DNA from 4 places in the Streptomyces sp. NPDC055239 genome. Region 4 is predicted to be linked to each of the others. Evidence: riboswitches for the same ligand, from Rfam matches in the RefSeq annotation. Region 4 holds a riboswitch; each other region holds the start of a gene.

What was found. Region 4 has a riboswitch for cobalamin ahead of ACWFRJ_RS09830 (prenyltransferase/squalene oxidase repeat-containing protein). Riboswitches for the same ligand answer to the same signal wherever they lie in the genome.
Region 1: it holds a riboswitch for cobalamin, as region 4 does, so the genes downstream of both, ACWFRJ_RS22630 (energy-coupling factor ABC transporter permease) here and ACWFRJ_RS09830 (prenyltransferase/squalene oxidase repeat-containing protein) in region 4, are expected to answer to the same signal.
Region 2: it holds a riboswitch for cobalamin, as region 4 does, so the genes downstream of both, cobN (cobaltochelatase subunit CobN) here and ACWFRJ_RS09830 (prenyltransferase/squalene oxidase repeat-containing protein) in region 4, are expected to answer to the same signal.
Region 3: it holds a riboswitch for cobalamin, as region 4 does, so the genes downstream of both, ACWFRJ_RS19240 (ribonucleoside-diphosphate reductase subunit alpha) here and ACWFRJ_RS09830 (prenyltransferase/squalene oxidase repeat-containing protein) in region 4, are expected to answer to the same signal.

What each region holds. Positions count from the first base shown of each region.
Region 1 is NZ_JBSGRD010000007.1:47,237-50,915, reverse strand. It holds gene cbiQ (cobalt ECF transporter T component CbiQ) at 1-362, opposite strand, end outside; gene ACWFRJ_RS22635 (energy-coupling factor ABC transporter substrate-binding protein) at 369-743, opposite strand; gene ACWFRJ_RS22630 (energy-coupling factor ABC transporter permease) at 749-1,489, opposite strand; cobalamin riboswitch at 1,520-1,717, opposite strand; gene ACWFRJ_RS22625 (enoyl-CoA hydratase) at 1,779-2,582, opposite strand; gene mmsB (3-hydroxyisobutyrate dehydrogenase) at 2,579-3,499, opposite strand; gene ACWFRJ_RS22615 (enoyl-CoA hydratase/isomerase family protein) at 3,493-3,679, opposite strand, start outside.
Region 2 is NZ_JBSGRD010000020.1:90,736-94,414, forward strand. It holds gene ACWFRJ_RS41280 (precorrin-8X methylmutase) at 1-8, opposite strand, end outside; gene cobG (precorrin-3B synthase) at 80-1,399, opposite strand; cobalamin riboswitch at 1,468-1,599, shown strand; gene cobN (cobaltochelatase subunit CobN) at 1,669-3,679, shown strand, end outside.
Region 3 is NZ_JBSGRD010000005.1:221,661-225,339, reverse strand. It holds gene ACWFRJ_RS19240 (ribonucleoside-diphosphate reductase subunit alpha) at 1-1,596, opposite strand, end outside; cobalamin riboswitch at 1,730-1,853, opposite strand; gene mctP (monocarboxylate uptake permease MctP) at 1,962-3,611, opposite strand; gene ACWFRJ_RS19230 (DUF3311 domain-containing protein) at 3,608-3,679, opposite strand, start outside.
Region 4 is NZ_JBSGRD010000002.1:816,432-820,110, reverse strand. It holds gene ACWFRJ_RS09840 (aldehyde dehydrogenase) at 1-261, opposite strand, end outside; gene ACWFRJ_RS09835 (MBL fold metallo-hydrolase) at 446-1,495, shown strand; cobalamin riboswitch at 1,535-1,684, shown strand; gene ACWFRJ_RS09830 (prenyltransferase/squalene oxidase repeat-containing protein) at 1,792-3,012, shown strand; gene ACWFRJ_RS09825 (SCO2322 family protein) at 3,009-3,679, shown strand, end outside.

The sequences.
Region 1 (3,679 bases), on a different contig from region 4:
AAGGCGAAAAGGAGGACGCCGAGCGAGGCCGCCGACGTGCGCAGGAGCAGACCGCCCGCCCTGGCGGGACCGCCGTCGGCGAGCGTGACGAACCCTTCGGTTCCGCCGAGTTGGACGATCAGGGTCAGGGCTCCGGTGACGCAGAAGCCGAGCGGTACGCGGTAGGCGCGCCACAGTTTACGCGGCGGCACACCGGCAGGCCCGAGCAGCACGGCGAGCGCCGCGATCAGCACCAGGGCGGCGCCGGGCCAGGGCGGCAGCGAGACGGCAAGGACAGTGAGGCCGAGCCCGAGGACAGCCTTGTCCACGGGGTGACGGCGGCGCCAGCGACTGCTGTGCGCCGCCGCGTCGATGGGCAGCACGCGGGCTCAGACCTGCTCGGTCTCGGGCCGGACGCCCTCCACGTCGCCGGACTGCTCCGCAGGTGCTGCCTGCGCCCGTGCCGTCTCCGCGCCCTGACGGCGCCCCTTGCGCACACCGAAGTAGTACGCGAGGACGCCCGCACCGAGTGCCGCCTGCAAGGCGAAGAGCGCCGACTCGATCTCCCCGGAAGGGGGTTCGTACAGCGGCGAGAACCAGGGCTCGTAGTCCGGCTTGATCTCGGTGATCGCGGTCTCGGCCTGGGCGTCCGCCCCGGCGAACGGTTCCTTCTCGTCGTCGCCGAGACCGAGCGCCACCGGCAGCACCGCGAGCGCGGCGACGATGACGAGGAGCACAATGTTGATCTTCGCGTTCCGGCTCATGCTCATCAGGCGCTGGCCCCCGTCTCGGTCTCCGTCTTCTTCGCCGCAGTCGTCGCGGTCGTCGCGGTCGCCGCCGCCTGCTTGCCCTGCAGCAGTACGCCGAGCCGCGTGAGTTCACCCTTGCTGGACTGCACGAGCAGCCGCATCACCAGGACGGTGAGAAGCCCCTCGCTGACGGCCAGGGGGATCTGCGTGACGGCGAAGATGCCGCCGAACTTGCCCAGAGCACCGAGGAATCCGCTGCTCGGGTCGGGGAACGCCAGGGCCAGCTGGACGCTGGTGACGCAGTACGTGGAGAGGTCGGCGACGAACGCGCCGAAGAACACGGCGACCATGAGCGGCACGTCGTACCGCTTCAGGAGCCGGTAGACGGCGTATCCGGCCCATGGCCCGACGATCGCCATGGAGAACACGTTGGCGCCCAGCGTGGTGAGCCCGCCGTGGGCGAGCAGCAGGGCCTGGAAGAGCAGCGTGATGGTGCCGAGCACCGCCATGATCGGCGGCCGGAACAGGATCGCGCCGAGCCCGGTGCCCGTCGGATGCGAGCAACTGCCCGTGACGGAAGGGATTTTCAGTGCGGAAAGGACAAAAGTGAAGGCTCCGGAGGCGCCCAGGAGCAGGGTGCTCTCCGGGTGCTCCTTGACCTCACGGGTCAAGGAGCGGACTCCGTGGACGACGAACGGCGCGGACGCTACGCTCCAGGCGATCGCGTGCGCCGGCGGGAGGAAACCCTCGGCAATGTGCATGGCTAAGCAGACCCTCTCCAGCACCTCGTGGATGGACAACGCGCCTTGGTCGGTCTCCTGGCTTACGGGTCATACCGACCGGACTCCGCCTTCCCGGATGCGTGTGCACCCAGTGGCTGCCGCGAGGGCTGGAGCCGGACTTCCCGATCACAGTGGCGAGGGCCGCACCGGCATCACACCGGATTTCCCGTTCACCAAGGCGTGGTGACCATAGTGCGCAACCGAGATTCCTGACAACTTGTGGGACGGCCGCGCCTGTGGGCGTACGCCCCTGGTCAGACCTCAGACCTCAGGAGTGCGTGAAGCCGGGCGGTCGCTTGTCGACGAAAGCGGCCATGCCCTCCTTCTGGTCCTCGGTCGCGAACACGGCATGGAAGAGGCGGCGTTCGAAGCGGACCCCCTCCGCGAGGGTCGTCTCGAACGCCCGGGACACGGCTTCCTTCGCCATCATCGCGACGGGCAGGGACATCCCCGCGACGGTCTCGGCGACGGCGAGGGCCTCGCCGACGAGTTCCCCCGCGGGCACCACGCGCGATACGAGTCCGGCCCGCTCCGCTTCCTCGGCGTCCATGGTGCGACCGGTCAGGCACATCTCCATGGCCTTGGCCTTGCCGACCGCGCGGGTCAGCCGCTGCGAGCCGCCGATGCCGGGGATGACCCCCAGTTTGATCTCGGGCTGACCGAAGACGGCGGTATCGGCGGCCAGCAGGATGTCGCACAGCATCGCCAGCTCGCAGCCACCACCGAGCGCGTACCCGGAGACGGCCGCGACCGTCGGCGTGCGCAGCGAGCCGAGCCTGTCCCAGGCGGCGAACCAGTCGCTGAGGTACATGTCCATGTAGCTCCGGGGCCGCATCTCCTTGATGTCGGCCCCGGCGGCGAACGCCTTCGGCGATCCGGTCAGGACGACGCAGCCGACGTCCGGGTCCCGATCCAGTTCCGCCGTCGCGGCGACGATCTCGTTCATCACCTGAAGGTTGAGGGCGTTGAGAGCCTTGGGCCGGTCGAGCGTGAGAAGTGCGGTACGGCCCTTTCGTTCGATGCGGATCGTCTCGTACGACGCTGAGGTCGTCTCGTACGGCTCTGTTGTCATGCGCTGTCCCCGTCCCCTGCCGTGTGCTGTCTGATGGTGTTGACGATCCCGGAGAAGTCCTGGTCCGATCCGGCGCCTTCCGCGTAGGCGGCATACAACTCGGCTGCCTTCACACCGAGTTGTGCATGGATTCCACTGGCCTCGATTGCGCTGGCCGCGAGTCCCAGGTCCTTGGCCATCAGTGGGGCGGCGAATCCGGGTCGGTAGCCGCGGTTGGCTGGGCTGGCCGGAACGGGCCCCGGCACCGGGCAGTTGACGGTCAGGGCCCAGCACTGCCCGGAGGCGGTGGAGGCCACGTCGAACAGGGCCTGGTGGGACAGGCCCAGGCTCTCGCCCAGGACGAACGCCTCGCTCACCGCGATCATCGAGACGCCGAGGATCATGTTGTTGCAGATCTTCGCCGCCTGTCCGGCGCCGGGTCCGCCGCAGTGCACCGCCTTGTTCCCCATGATCGTCAGGAGCGGGTCCGCCTCGGCGAACTCGGCATCGCCGCCGCCCGCCATGAAGGTGAGCGTGCCTGCGTCGGCGCCCACCACTCCCCCGCTGACCGGGGCGTCGAGGGCCCGCATCCCGGCCGCCGTCGCGGCCGTGTGTGCGCTGCGCGCGTCGGCCACGTCGATGGTCGAGCAGTCGATGAACAGCGTGCCAGGCCGGGCGGCGGCAAGGAGCCCCTCCTCCTGGTAGAGGCTAAGGACGTGCCGCCCGGCAGGCAGCATGGTGATCACCACGTCCGCCACGGCGGCGGCGTCCGTCGACGATCCGGCGGCCACCACGCCGTTCTCGACCGCCTCGGCGAGCAGTTCGGGCAGCAGGTCGTGGCCGAGCACCCGGTGCCCCGCCTTGACGAGATTGGCGGCCATCGGGCCGCCCATGTGACCGAGCCCGATGAAGCCGATGGTGAGAGCGGTGTTCACCACGCCACCTCCTGTGGGGTCGTCGCCAGGTGGATGTCGCCGTCGGCGGGCGGGCCGAAGTGGCGCGCCACGTCCGCGTCGGTGACCTCGGCCAGGGTGGCCGGTTTCCAGCGGGGACTGCGGTCCTTGTCGATCACTTGCGCCCGGATCCCCTCGACCAGGTCGTACGAGGCGAGCGCGGCG
Region 2 (3,679 bases), on a different contig from region 4:
TGATGCACAGTGCGTTCGCTCTCTTGATAGGGCATGGGGCAGTCAAGTGTTGCAGAGTTGTTCATGTGTTCATGTGTTGTCAGCCGCGGGTAGCGGCCACGGCGGCGGCGAGTGCTGCACCCGGGCTGCCCGTGTTGCCCGGAATGCTCGCAGGAGCGTCCCGTTTCTCGCCGTGTACGCGGGAGATCTGATGTCCGTCGGGGGTGGCGACGACGTCGACCCACTCCCCGTGGGGATGTCCGCACCGGCGCTCGCACCCGGACCAGTACACGGGCAGGGCCCCGACAGGTCCCAACGAGGCTTGCGCCGTGGCGCGTACGTCGTCCAGAGCCTTGGCGCAGCCGGGCCGGCCGATACAGGCACCCACTCCCGTCCAGGGGGAGTCGGGCGCGGTGATGAGGCCGGCGGCCCCCAGATCCGCCAGAAGTCGTGCGGCCTCTGACCGTTCGACTCCCGGCACGACGACTCCGCGCCAGGGGGTCAGCCGCAGTTCGCCGCTGCCGTGCTCGCGGGCGGTGTCCGTCAGCGTCTGCCATGAGGGCGCGCTGACGCTTCCCAGCGGCAGGCCGATGGACAGCGCGGCCTTGTCGGGGGGGCCGGGTACGACGCCGATGGCGGGCCCGACCGCGTCCTGGGGGAGCGGCCCTGTGGTGGGAGTGACGCGGAAACCGGCCTCCCGCAGGCGGTGCAGGACCGCGTCGAGGAGAGGACCGACGCCGCCGGGCAGATCCGTCACCCGCCAGGCACCCGCGTCGGGCGCCTGCTCCAGGAAGGTCTCGGCCGCGACGAGGGCGGCCCGCGGTGCCTGCGCGGCCGCGATCAGGACGGCGTCGCGCGCCGGTCCGATCCGCAGCAGAGCCTCGTCCTCGCCCCGCGCCGTCAGGGTCACATCACCGCCGAGGGCGGCCACGTCGCCGCGACCGTCGTCGAGGGCGAACAAGAACCGGCCGGACAGGGCGGTGGCCCGGTCGCTGGCGCACAGCAGCTCGTCCAGGGCAGACAGCCACGGACGGATGTCCCGCTCACCCAGACCGTCGAGCCCCGAGAGCGGGGAGGCCACCACATTGCGCACCCGCTCGTGGCGTTCGGAGGGCAAAAGCCCCGATTCGCCAAGCAGACAAGCCAGTTCGCTCCCGCGGTCCGCGCGAAGACCGCGCAGCTGCACATTGCCGCGCGATGTGAGATGCAACTCGCCATCTCCAAGGCGCTCGGCCAGATCCCGCAGCACGTCTGCCTGCCCCACGCTCAGGAGGCCGCCCGGAACGCGGACGCGGGCCAGCGCCCCGTCGTCCGCCCGGTGCAGCCGAAGCGTCCCGGGGCAGGAGTCACCGCGGTCGCGGGCAGACTCGTCTCCCGGGAGTGCTGGCGGGGGGACCGATGGGGGCATGGCGGCGAGCATACCGACCTATCGCAGCAGGTCCGCCTGCCCCCCGGTAGTTGCCCGGCCCTTAGTATTCCTAGCGACGGGCCAACCGGCCCGTCGTCGCCACAGACGGCGACAAGGGGAGGAAGCCCGGTGTGAATCCGGCGCGGTCCCGCCACTGTGAGCCCGGTCCTGGTGCCGGGTGAGTCAGGAACTCCCTTCCCCGAGCTCTCGTCCGCTCGAGCAGGGGAGACGCCATCGACACCACCCGGGGCGTGGACACCCCGAGGAAGGCCCGACGCCGCATGATCCTGCTCCTGTCGACGTCCGACACCGACCTGCTCAGCGCCCGCGCCGCAGGCGGACCGATCGCCTACCGCTACGCGAACCCCTCCCGGCTCCCGCTCGAGGACCTTCCGCAGCTCCTGGACGGCGCCGACCTGGTCGTCGTACGTCTGCTCGGCGGTGTGCGCGCCTGGCAGGACGGCCTCGACCAAGTCCTCGCCACCGGACGTCCCGTGGTCGTCCTCACCGGCGAACAGGCCCCCGACGCCCAGCTGATGGCCGCATCGACGGTCCCCATCGGCCTCGCAGCCGAGGCCCACGCCTACCTGGCGCACGGCGGCCCCGACAACCTGGAGCAGCTGGCCCGGTTCCTCTCCGACACCGTCCTGCTGACCGGGCACGGCTTCGAACCGCCCGCCCCCGCACCCTCGTGGGGCCCGCTGGAGCGCACCGCCCGTCAGGTCGAGGGACCGACCGTCGCGGTGCTCTACTACCGCGCCCACCACATGAGCGGCAACACCGCCTTCATCGAGGCCCTGTGCCGCGCCGTCGAGGACGCAGGAGCCCGCCCGCTGCCGCTGTACGTCGCCTCGCTGCGCACCCCCGAACCCGAACTCATCGCGGAACTGGGCGCCGCCGACGCGATCGTGACCACGGTCCTCGCGGCAGGCGGCACACGCCCCGCCGAAGCCTCTGCGGGCGGCGACGACGAGTCCTGGGACGCCGGAGCCCTCAGCGGCCTCGACGTACCCATCCTCCAGGCGCTCTGCCTCACCAGCTCGCGCAGCGACTGGGAGGACAACGACGAGGGCGTATCGCCGCTGGACGCGGCGAGCCAGATCGCGGTCCCCGAGTTCGACGGCCGGCTGATCACGGTGCCGTTCTCCTTCAAGGAGATCGACGAGGACGGACTTCCCGCGTACGTCGCCGACGCCGAGCGCGCGACCCGCGTGGCCGGTATCGCCGTCAGGCACGCACGGCTGCGCCACATCCCGGCCGCCGACAAGCGCATCGCGCTCGTTCTGTCCGCGTACCCGACCAAGCACTCCCGGATCGGCAACGCCGTCGGCCTCGACACCCCCGCGAGCGCCGTCTCCCTGCTGCGCCGACTCCAGGCCGAGGGATACGACTTCGGTACGGACGAGGTGCCGGGCCTTGTCTCCGGCGACGGCGACGAGCTGATCTACGCCCTGATCGAGGCAGGCGGCCACGACCAGGAGTGGCTCACCGACGAGCAGTTGGCCCGCAACCCCGTCCGCATCCCGGCGGCCGACTACCGCCGCTGGTACGCCACTCTCCCCGCCGAGCTCCGCGAGTCCGTGGAGCAGCACTGGGGCCCCGCCCCCGGCGAGATGTTCGTGGACCGGTCGAGCAATCCCGAGGGCGACATCGTCCTGGCCGCCCTGCGCCGCGGCAACCTGCTCATCCTCATCCAGCCGCCGCGCGGCTTCGGCGAGAACCCGATCGCGATCTACCACGACCCCGATCTGCCGCCCTCGCACCACTACTTGGCCGCCTACCGCTGGATCGCCGCCTCCGCCGACGACAACGGCTTCGGCGCCGACGCGATGATCCACCTCGGCAAGCACGGCAACCTCGAATGGCTGCCCGGCAAGAACGCGGGCCTGTCCGCCGCCTGCGGCCCCGACGCGGCGCTCGGCGATCTGCCCCTGATCTACCCGTTCCTGGTCAACGACCCGGGGGAGGGCACGCAGGCCAAGCGGCGCGTCCACGCCACCCTCGTGGACCACCTCGTACCGCCGATGGCCCGCGCCGACAGCTACGGCGACATCGCCCGCCTGGAACAACTCCTCGACGAGCACGCCCAGATCGCCGCGATGGACCCGGCGAAGCTGCCCGCGATCCGCGCCCAGATCTGGACCCTGATCCAGGCGGCGAAGCTCGACCACGACCTGGGGCTCAAGGACCGCCCCGAGGACGAGGGCTTCGACGAGTTCATCATGCATCTCGACGGCTGGCTCTGTGAGATCAAGGACGCCCAGATCCGCGACGGCCTCCATGTCCTTGGCG
Region 3 (3,679 bases), on a different contig from region 4:
GAAGACGTCCTGCAGACCCATGGCGCCCAGGCCCACCGGACGCCAGCGGGCGTTCGAGCGGCCGGCCTGCTCGGTCGGGTAGAAGTTGATGTCGACCACGCGGTCGAGGAAGGTGACGGCGGTGCGGACGGTCTCGTCGAGCCGCTCCCAGTCGATGTCACCGGCGGCCGTGTCCACGAAGGCGCCGAGGTTCACCGAGCCCAGGTTGCAGACGGCCGTCTCCCCGTCGTCCGTCACCTCCAGGATCTCCGTGCAGAGGTTGGAGGAGTGAACCGTGTGGCCGGGCTCCGCCGTCTGGTTGGCGGTGCGGTTGGCGGCGTCCTTGAAGGTCATCCAGCCGTTGCCGGTCTGCGCGAGGGTGCGCATCATGCGGCCGTACAGATCGCGGGCGGGGATGGTCTTGCGGGCGAGCCCGGCGGCCTCTGCCTTGCGGTAGGCGGCGTCGAACTCGTCGCCCCACAGGTCGACGAACTCCGGCACGTCGGCCGGAGAGAACAGCGACCAGTCCTTGTCGGCGGCGACCCGGCGCATGAACTCGTCCGGGATCCAGTGCGCGAGGTTCAGGTTGTGCGTACGCCGCTGGTCCTCACCCGTGTTGTCGCGCAGCTCCAGGAACTCCTCGATGTCGGAGTGCCAGGTCTCCAGGTAGACCGCGGCGGCGCCCTTGCGACGGCCGCCCTGGTTCACGGCGGCGACGGAGGCGTCCAGGGTCTTCAGGAACGGCACGATGCCGTTGGAGTGGCCGTTCGTGCCGCGGATCAGCGAACCGCGGGCGCGGATGCGGGAGTACGAGAGCCCGATGCCGCCCGCGTGCTTGGAGAGGCGCGCGACCTGGTGGTAGCGGTCGTAGATGGAGTCCAGCTCGTCCAGCGGGGAGTCGAGGAGGTAGCAGGAGGACATCTGCGGGTGCCGGGTGCCGGAGTTGAAGAGCGTCGGCGACGACGGCAGGTAGTCCAGGCGGCTCATCAGGCGGTACAGGGAGGCGACTTCGTCCACCGAGCGCGTGCTGCCGTCCTCCGCCAGGCCGCTCGCGACGCGCAGCATGAAGTGCTGCGGGGTCTCGATGACGTGCCGGGTGATCGGGTGGCGAAGGAGGTAGCGGCTGTGCAGGGTGCGCAGGCCGAAGTAGCCGAAGCGGAAGTCGGCGCCGTCTTCCAGTGCGGCCTCCACGAGACCGTCCAGACGGTCCGTGTGGTCGACGACGAACGCGGCGGTGCGGTCCGCGATCAGACCCTCGCGGTGTCCCACGGCGACCGAGTCGGAGAAGGAGCGCACGCCCTGCGACGCGGCCTCGTCCCGGATGCTGAGGCTCAGGAGCCTGGCAGCGAGCTGCGAGTACGTCGGGTCCTCGGAGATGAGCCCGGCGGCCGCCTCGGTCGCCAGCTCCCGCAGCTCCGCCAGATCCGCCCTGGCCGAACGGCCGCGCAGTGCGGCGGCGGCGACCCGGCCGGGGTCGGCGTCGGGGAGGTCGGTGGTGAGGTCGGTCAGGGTGCGCAGCAGCGCGGTTCCTGGGCCGTCGCCGGTCTGCTGACCAACGGTGGTCTGCTGACCGTCGGTGGTCTGCGCTGACGCAGGTTCGGCTGGCGCGATGGTCACGGAGCACTCCCTCGCTCGGCTCGGAACCTTGCGGAGGGGAGGAGTGACACACGGGCGCGCCGGGGCAGGGCTGCGCTCCGCGTCCACCAGCCCATTCCACGAGGCCCGGACGTCGTTGGCACCCGGACCGGTCGGAACGGGTGCGCTGTCGACAGGTCTTCGGACTCATGAGTACGACAAATGCGCACTCATACACCGTTGCGGGACAGTTCCGGACTTCCACCGGATTCCCCTGCGGCGACAACGAGCACGAGCATACATCTTGTGCTGGCTCTGGGCGGCAACCCCATATCTTGTGTCGGAGTGCACGACAGCGGGCCGCCGGATTCTTCCGGCGGCCCGCATGACGTACGTAGGGGAGAGGCTCAGTGCCCGCCCGGCGCCCCCGCCGTGGCCGGCGGAAGGTCCTTGACGACGCCGGGGTCGCCCGCGTCCGCCGTGTAGTCGCCGGGAGAGGTCTCGTCGATGCCGTCAGGCGCCTTGGCGGCGCGCAGGACGAACGTCATGACCACGGTGACCACCAGGTTCAGGACGAACGCCGTGAGGCCGATGTAGCCGATCTCGCCGATGCCGGGGATCTCGTCGGACGAGCCGCCGAAGTGCTTCTGCGTCGGTGAGGCGACACCGTACGCGGCGACCGTCCCGTAGACCATTCCGACAGCCCAGCCCGCGAGCAGCGCCCAGCGGTGGAACCAGCGGGTGAACAGGCCGCCGACCAGCGCGGGCATGGTCTGCAGGATCCAGATGCCGCCCAGGAGCTGGAAGTTGATCGCGACCGTCTTGTCCATGGTGAGGACGAAGACGAGCGCGCCCACCTTCACCAGGAGCGAGACCAGCTTGGAGACCTTCATCTCCTGTGCGGGCGTCGCGTCCGGCCTGAGGAAGTCCTTGTAGATGTTCCTGGTGAAGAGATTCGCTGCTGCGATCGACATGATGGCCGCGGGCACGAGGGCGCCGATGCCGATGGCGGCGAAGGCCACGCCGGTGAACCAGTCGGGGAACATGTTCTCGAACAGCTGCGGAATCGCCAGCTGCCCGTTCTCCACCTTGACCCCGGCCGCGATCGCCATGAAGCCGAGCAGTGCGAGCAGGCCCAGCATCAGCGAGTAGAGCGGCAGGATCGTGGTGTTGCGGCGGATCACGTTGCGGCTCTTGGAGGAGAGCGTCGCCGTGATCGAGTGCGGGTACATGAAGAGCGCGAGCGCGGAGCCGAGCGCGAGCGTGGCATAGGTCCACTGCCCGCCGGCGCCTGGTGCGAGGCCCGCGACGGGCTTGCCCGCCGCCTCGTTCGTCGCCGCGAACTTGTCGTTCGCCGCCCGGAAGATCTCGTCGAAGCCGCCGAGCTTGATCGGGATGTAGATGATCGCGACGACGATGACGAGGTAGATCAGGCCGTCCTTCACGAACGCGATCAGCGCGGGCGCGCGCAGACCCGACGAGTACGTGTACGCGGCGAGCACCGCGAACGCGATCAGGAGCGGCAGGTCCTTGATGAACCAGTTCGTGTCCGGACCGCCGCCGACGCCCATCACGTCGAGCACGGCCTGGATGCCGACGAGCTGGAGCGCGATGTACGGCATCGTGGCGAGGATGCCGGTGACCGCGACGGCGAGGGAGAGCCCCTTGGACCCGAAGCGTCCGCGCACGAAGTCGGACGTGGTCACGTATCCGTGCTTGTGGGAGACGGACCACAGGCGCGGCAGGAAGGTGAAGATCAGCGGGTAGACGAGGATCGTGTACGGCACGGCGAAGAAGCCGGCCGCGCCCGCGGCGTAGATCGCCGCCGGGACGGCCACGAACGTATAGGCCGTGTAGAGGTCGCCGCCGAGCAGGAACCACGTGACCCAGGTGCCGAACGACCGGCCGCCGAGGCCCCATTCGTCCAGGCTCTCGGTCTCGGCCTTGCGCCAGCGCGCGGCCAGGAAGCCCATCGCCGTGACGGCGACGAAGAAGAAGATGAAGACGGCGAGGGCGATGCCGTTGACGCCGCCCGTGTCCGCTGCGAGCTCGTTCATCGGGTCGCACCCCCCTGGGCCTGCTCGGCCTTGCGGGCGCGCTGGTCACGCTGCCACAGCTTGTACGC
Region 4 (3,679 bases):
CTCGTGCCGTACCGCGAACGCGTCCTTGATCTTGGTGATGACCTCGATCCGCTCGTCGAGCGTCATCCGGGGCCAGGGCCCGTCCTCGAACGCCCTCCGCGCAGTGGCGACGGCCCGGTCGACATCGGCGGGCGCGGCGTGCGGCACCCGCGCGAAGACCCGGCCGGTGTGCGGCGAGATCACCTCGATGACGTCCTTGCCGAGGGGGTCCACCAGCTCCCCGCCGATGAACAGCTGTCCGTGTTCCACGAGCTCGGTCATGGCTGACTGCCTCCTGCGGGATTCCGCCTGCGCGGCACGCTTTCTGACACTGTTTCAGAACTGATACCAGTTCTAGTTCCAGTAGTCCACGGAGGGCAAGGCTCAAGTAGCCTGAGTGAACGGTCGACTTGGGCGATCATTGGAACTAGTTCTAGTTACGGACGAGAGAAGAAGAGGGCGCCCGATGACGCAGGTGACCGAACCGCAGGTGACCGAGCACGGCGGGGGCGTATGGAGCATCAAGGTCCCGATCCCCGACAACCCCCTGGGCTTCACCCTCGTCCATCTCCTGGACACCGACGCGGGCCCGGTCCTCATCGACACGGGCTGGGACGACCCCACGTCCTGGGACGCCCTCGCCACCGGCCTCGCCGCCTGCGGCACGTCCGTCGAAGCGGTGCACGGCGTCGTCATCACCCACCACCACCCCGACCACCACGGCCTCTCGGCCAAGGTCCGCGAGGCATCGGGCGCGTGGATCGCCATGCACGAGGCGGACGCGTCGGTCGTACGCCGCACGCGCACGGGGCCGCCCGCGCGCTGGTTCGACTACATGGTGGAGAAGCTGACGTCCGCAGGCGCCCCCGCCGAGCATCTGACACCGCTGCTCGCCGCCCGCGACGCTGGCCGCGCACCCCGCCTCCCGGGCATGGCCGCCGCGCTCCCCGACCGGGACATCACACCGGGCGAGCTGCTCGAACTGCCGGGGCGCAGGCTCCGCGCGATCTGGACCCCGGGTCACACCCCCGGCCACGTCTGCCTGCACCTGGAGGAGGAGCACCCGGCGCGACTGCCCGGACACGGCCGTCTGTTCTCCGGCGACCATCTGCTCCCCGGCATCACCCCGCACATCGGCCTCTACGAGGACCCCGACGACGACACCGTCACCGACCCCCTCGGCGACTACATCGACTCCCTGGAGCGCATCGGCCGCCTGGGCCCCGCCGAGGTCCTTCCCGCGCATCAGTACGCGTTCACGGACGCCCCGGCCCGGGTGCGGGAGATCCTGGCCCACCACGAGGAGCGTCTGACGGACCTGCTCGCCCTCCTCGCCAAGCCCCTCACCCCCTGGCAGCTCGCCGAGCAGATGGAGTGGAACCGCCCCTGGGCCGAGATCCGCTACGGCTCGCGGAACATCGCGGTCTCCGAGGCGGAGGCCCATGTGCGGCGCCTGGTGAAGCTGGGGCGGGCGGAGGCAGTGGGCAACGATCCGGTGCGGTACCGGGCGGTGTGACCTCGGGTCCCCCGGGGCGGGCACCCCGGGCCGGGCTCCCTACGGGCCGGTAGAGTGAGCCCGTCGTCATCATGCCCGTACGGGGGAAAGCCGGTGCGAATCCGGCGCTGACCCGCAGCCGTGAACCGCGTCAGCGGGTAGCCGGAATGCCCGGTACGGAGCATGACCGGCTCGCTTCATCGGGGCCCCCGATGAGTGGCACCGTCGAGGTATACGGAGCCGGAGCCGCCCGGTGCCCGTGCCCGCTACGTGCCCGTGCTGCCCCGCTCCCCGCAGGGAGAGGCACCCGCCGCATCATGAACGTTCGCCGCAGCGCAGCGGTCCTGGCCGCCGTCGCCGTGTTCGGTTCGGCCGCCGCCCCGGCCGCCTTCGCGGAGAGCCCGTCGCCGTCGCCGTCCGCCGCGCTTCCCTCCGGTCTCTACGGCGACTCGGACCCCAAGTTCGACGGCGTGTTCCGGCAGTCGTACGCGCTGCTCGCCCAGGACGCGGTCGGTGTGAAGCCCGCCGCGAAGTCCGTCGACTGGCTCACGGGCCAGCAGTGCTCGAGCGGCGGTTTCACCTCGTACCGCGCCGACGCGAGCGAGCCGTGCGACTCCAAGACCATGGTCGACAGCAACATGACGGCGTCCGCCGTGCAGGCGCTCGCCGCGCTCGGCGGTCAGGACAAGGCGGTCAAGAAGAGCGTCGGCTGGCTGAAGTCGGTGCAGAACCAGGACGGCGGCTGGGGCTACAGCCCCGGCATGGACTCCGACGCCAACTCCACCGGCATCGTGATCGGCGCGCTCGCCGCCGCGGGCGAGAAGCCGCAGTCGGTGAAGTCGCAGGACGGCAAGTCCGCGTACGACGCGCTGCCCGCCCTCTCGATGAGCTGCGAGAAGGACGGCGGAGCCTTCGGCCTCGCGGACGTCAAGACCGGCAAGCTCGCGCCGAACGCGGACGCCACGGCGGCGGGCGTACTCGGCGCCCACGGCAAGGGCCTGGTCGTGGACGAGGCGAAGAAGGAGGCCGCAGCCCCGAAGTGCGCGAAGGCCGACACCGCCGAGCAGGCGGCGTCGAACGGCACGGGCTACCTCCTGAAGACCCTCGCCAAGGGCGACGACCACCTGATGTCCTCGCTGCCCGGCGCCAAGAACATGCCCGACCTGGGCAACACCGCGGACTCCGTGCTCGCGCTCGCCGCGGCCGGCCAGCCGGAGCAGGCCAAGAAGTCGGCCGAGTGGCTGTCGAAGAACTCCGCGGAGTGGGCCAAGAAGTCAGGCCCCGCCGCCTACGCCCAGCTGATCTTCGCCGCCCACGCATCGGGCCTCGACCCGCGCGACTTCGGCGGCGCGGACCTGGTCAAGCAGCTGAACGCGACGGGTCCCGCCCCGCAGGCGACCGAGAAGGCCGCCGACGAGAAGAAGGACAGTGACGACGGCGGCGGCCTGAGCATCTGGTGGATCATCGGCGTCGGCATGGTCGCCGGTATCGGCATCGGCTTCCTGTACAGCGGCAACAAGAAGAAGCAGCAGCTGTGACGCGGGGTCGCGCGCGGTGGGGCCACCTGGTGGTGGGGGCGTTCGTCGCCGCCCTGCTCGGTGTCCTCGCCGCCGCCCCCGCCCAGGCCGCCGGTTACCGCTACTGGTCCTTCTGGGACCGGGACGGCTCCAAGTGGGCCTACGCGAGCCAGGGGCCCAGCACCGCACGGCCCGAAGACGGCGCCGTCCAGGGCTTCCGGTTCTCCGTGTCCGAGGACTCGCAGGACTCCGCGAAGCCGCGCGGCACCACTGGCGACACGGGCGACACCAGCACCGCCGCGGACTTCGCCGCCATCTGTGCCAAGACCCCCGCGAAGGACGGCCGCAAACGGATCGCCCTGGTCATCGACTTCGGTACCCCGGGTGACGCCCCCGAAGGCGAGACCCCGCCGAAGCCGCGTACCGCCTGCGCGCTGATCGCGGAGGACGCGACGAGCGCGGACGCCCTCGCCGCGGTCGCGAAACCACTGCGCTACGACAGCAACGCGCTCCTGTGCGCCATCGCCGACTACCCGAAGTCGGGGTGCGGGGAGCAGGTCGCGGGCAACGGCGAGTCCGAGAAGAAGTCGGAGAAGACGCCCGCCGCGAGCGACAAGGGGAGCGACTCCGGTGGTCCCTCCGTCGGCCTGATCGCGGGTGTCGCCGCCATCGCCCTGCTCGGCGGGGC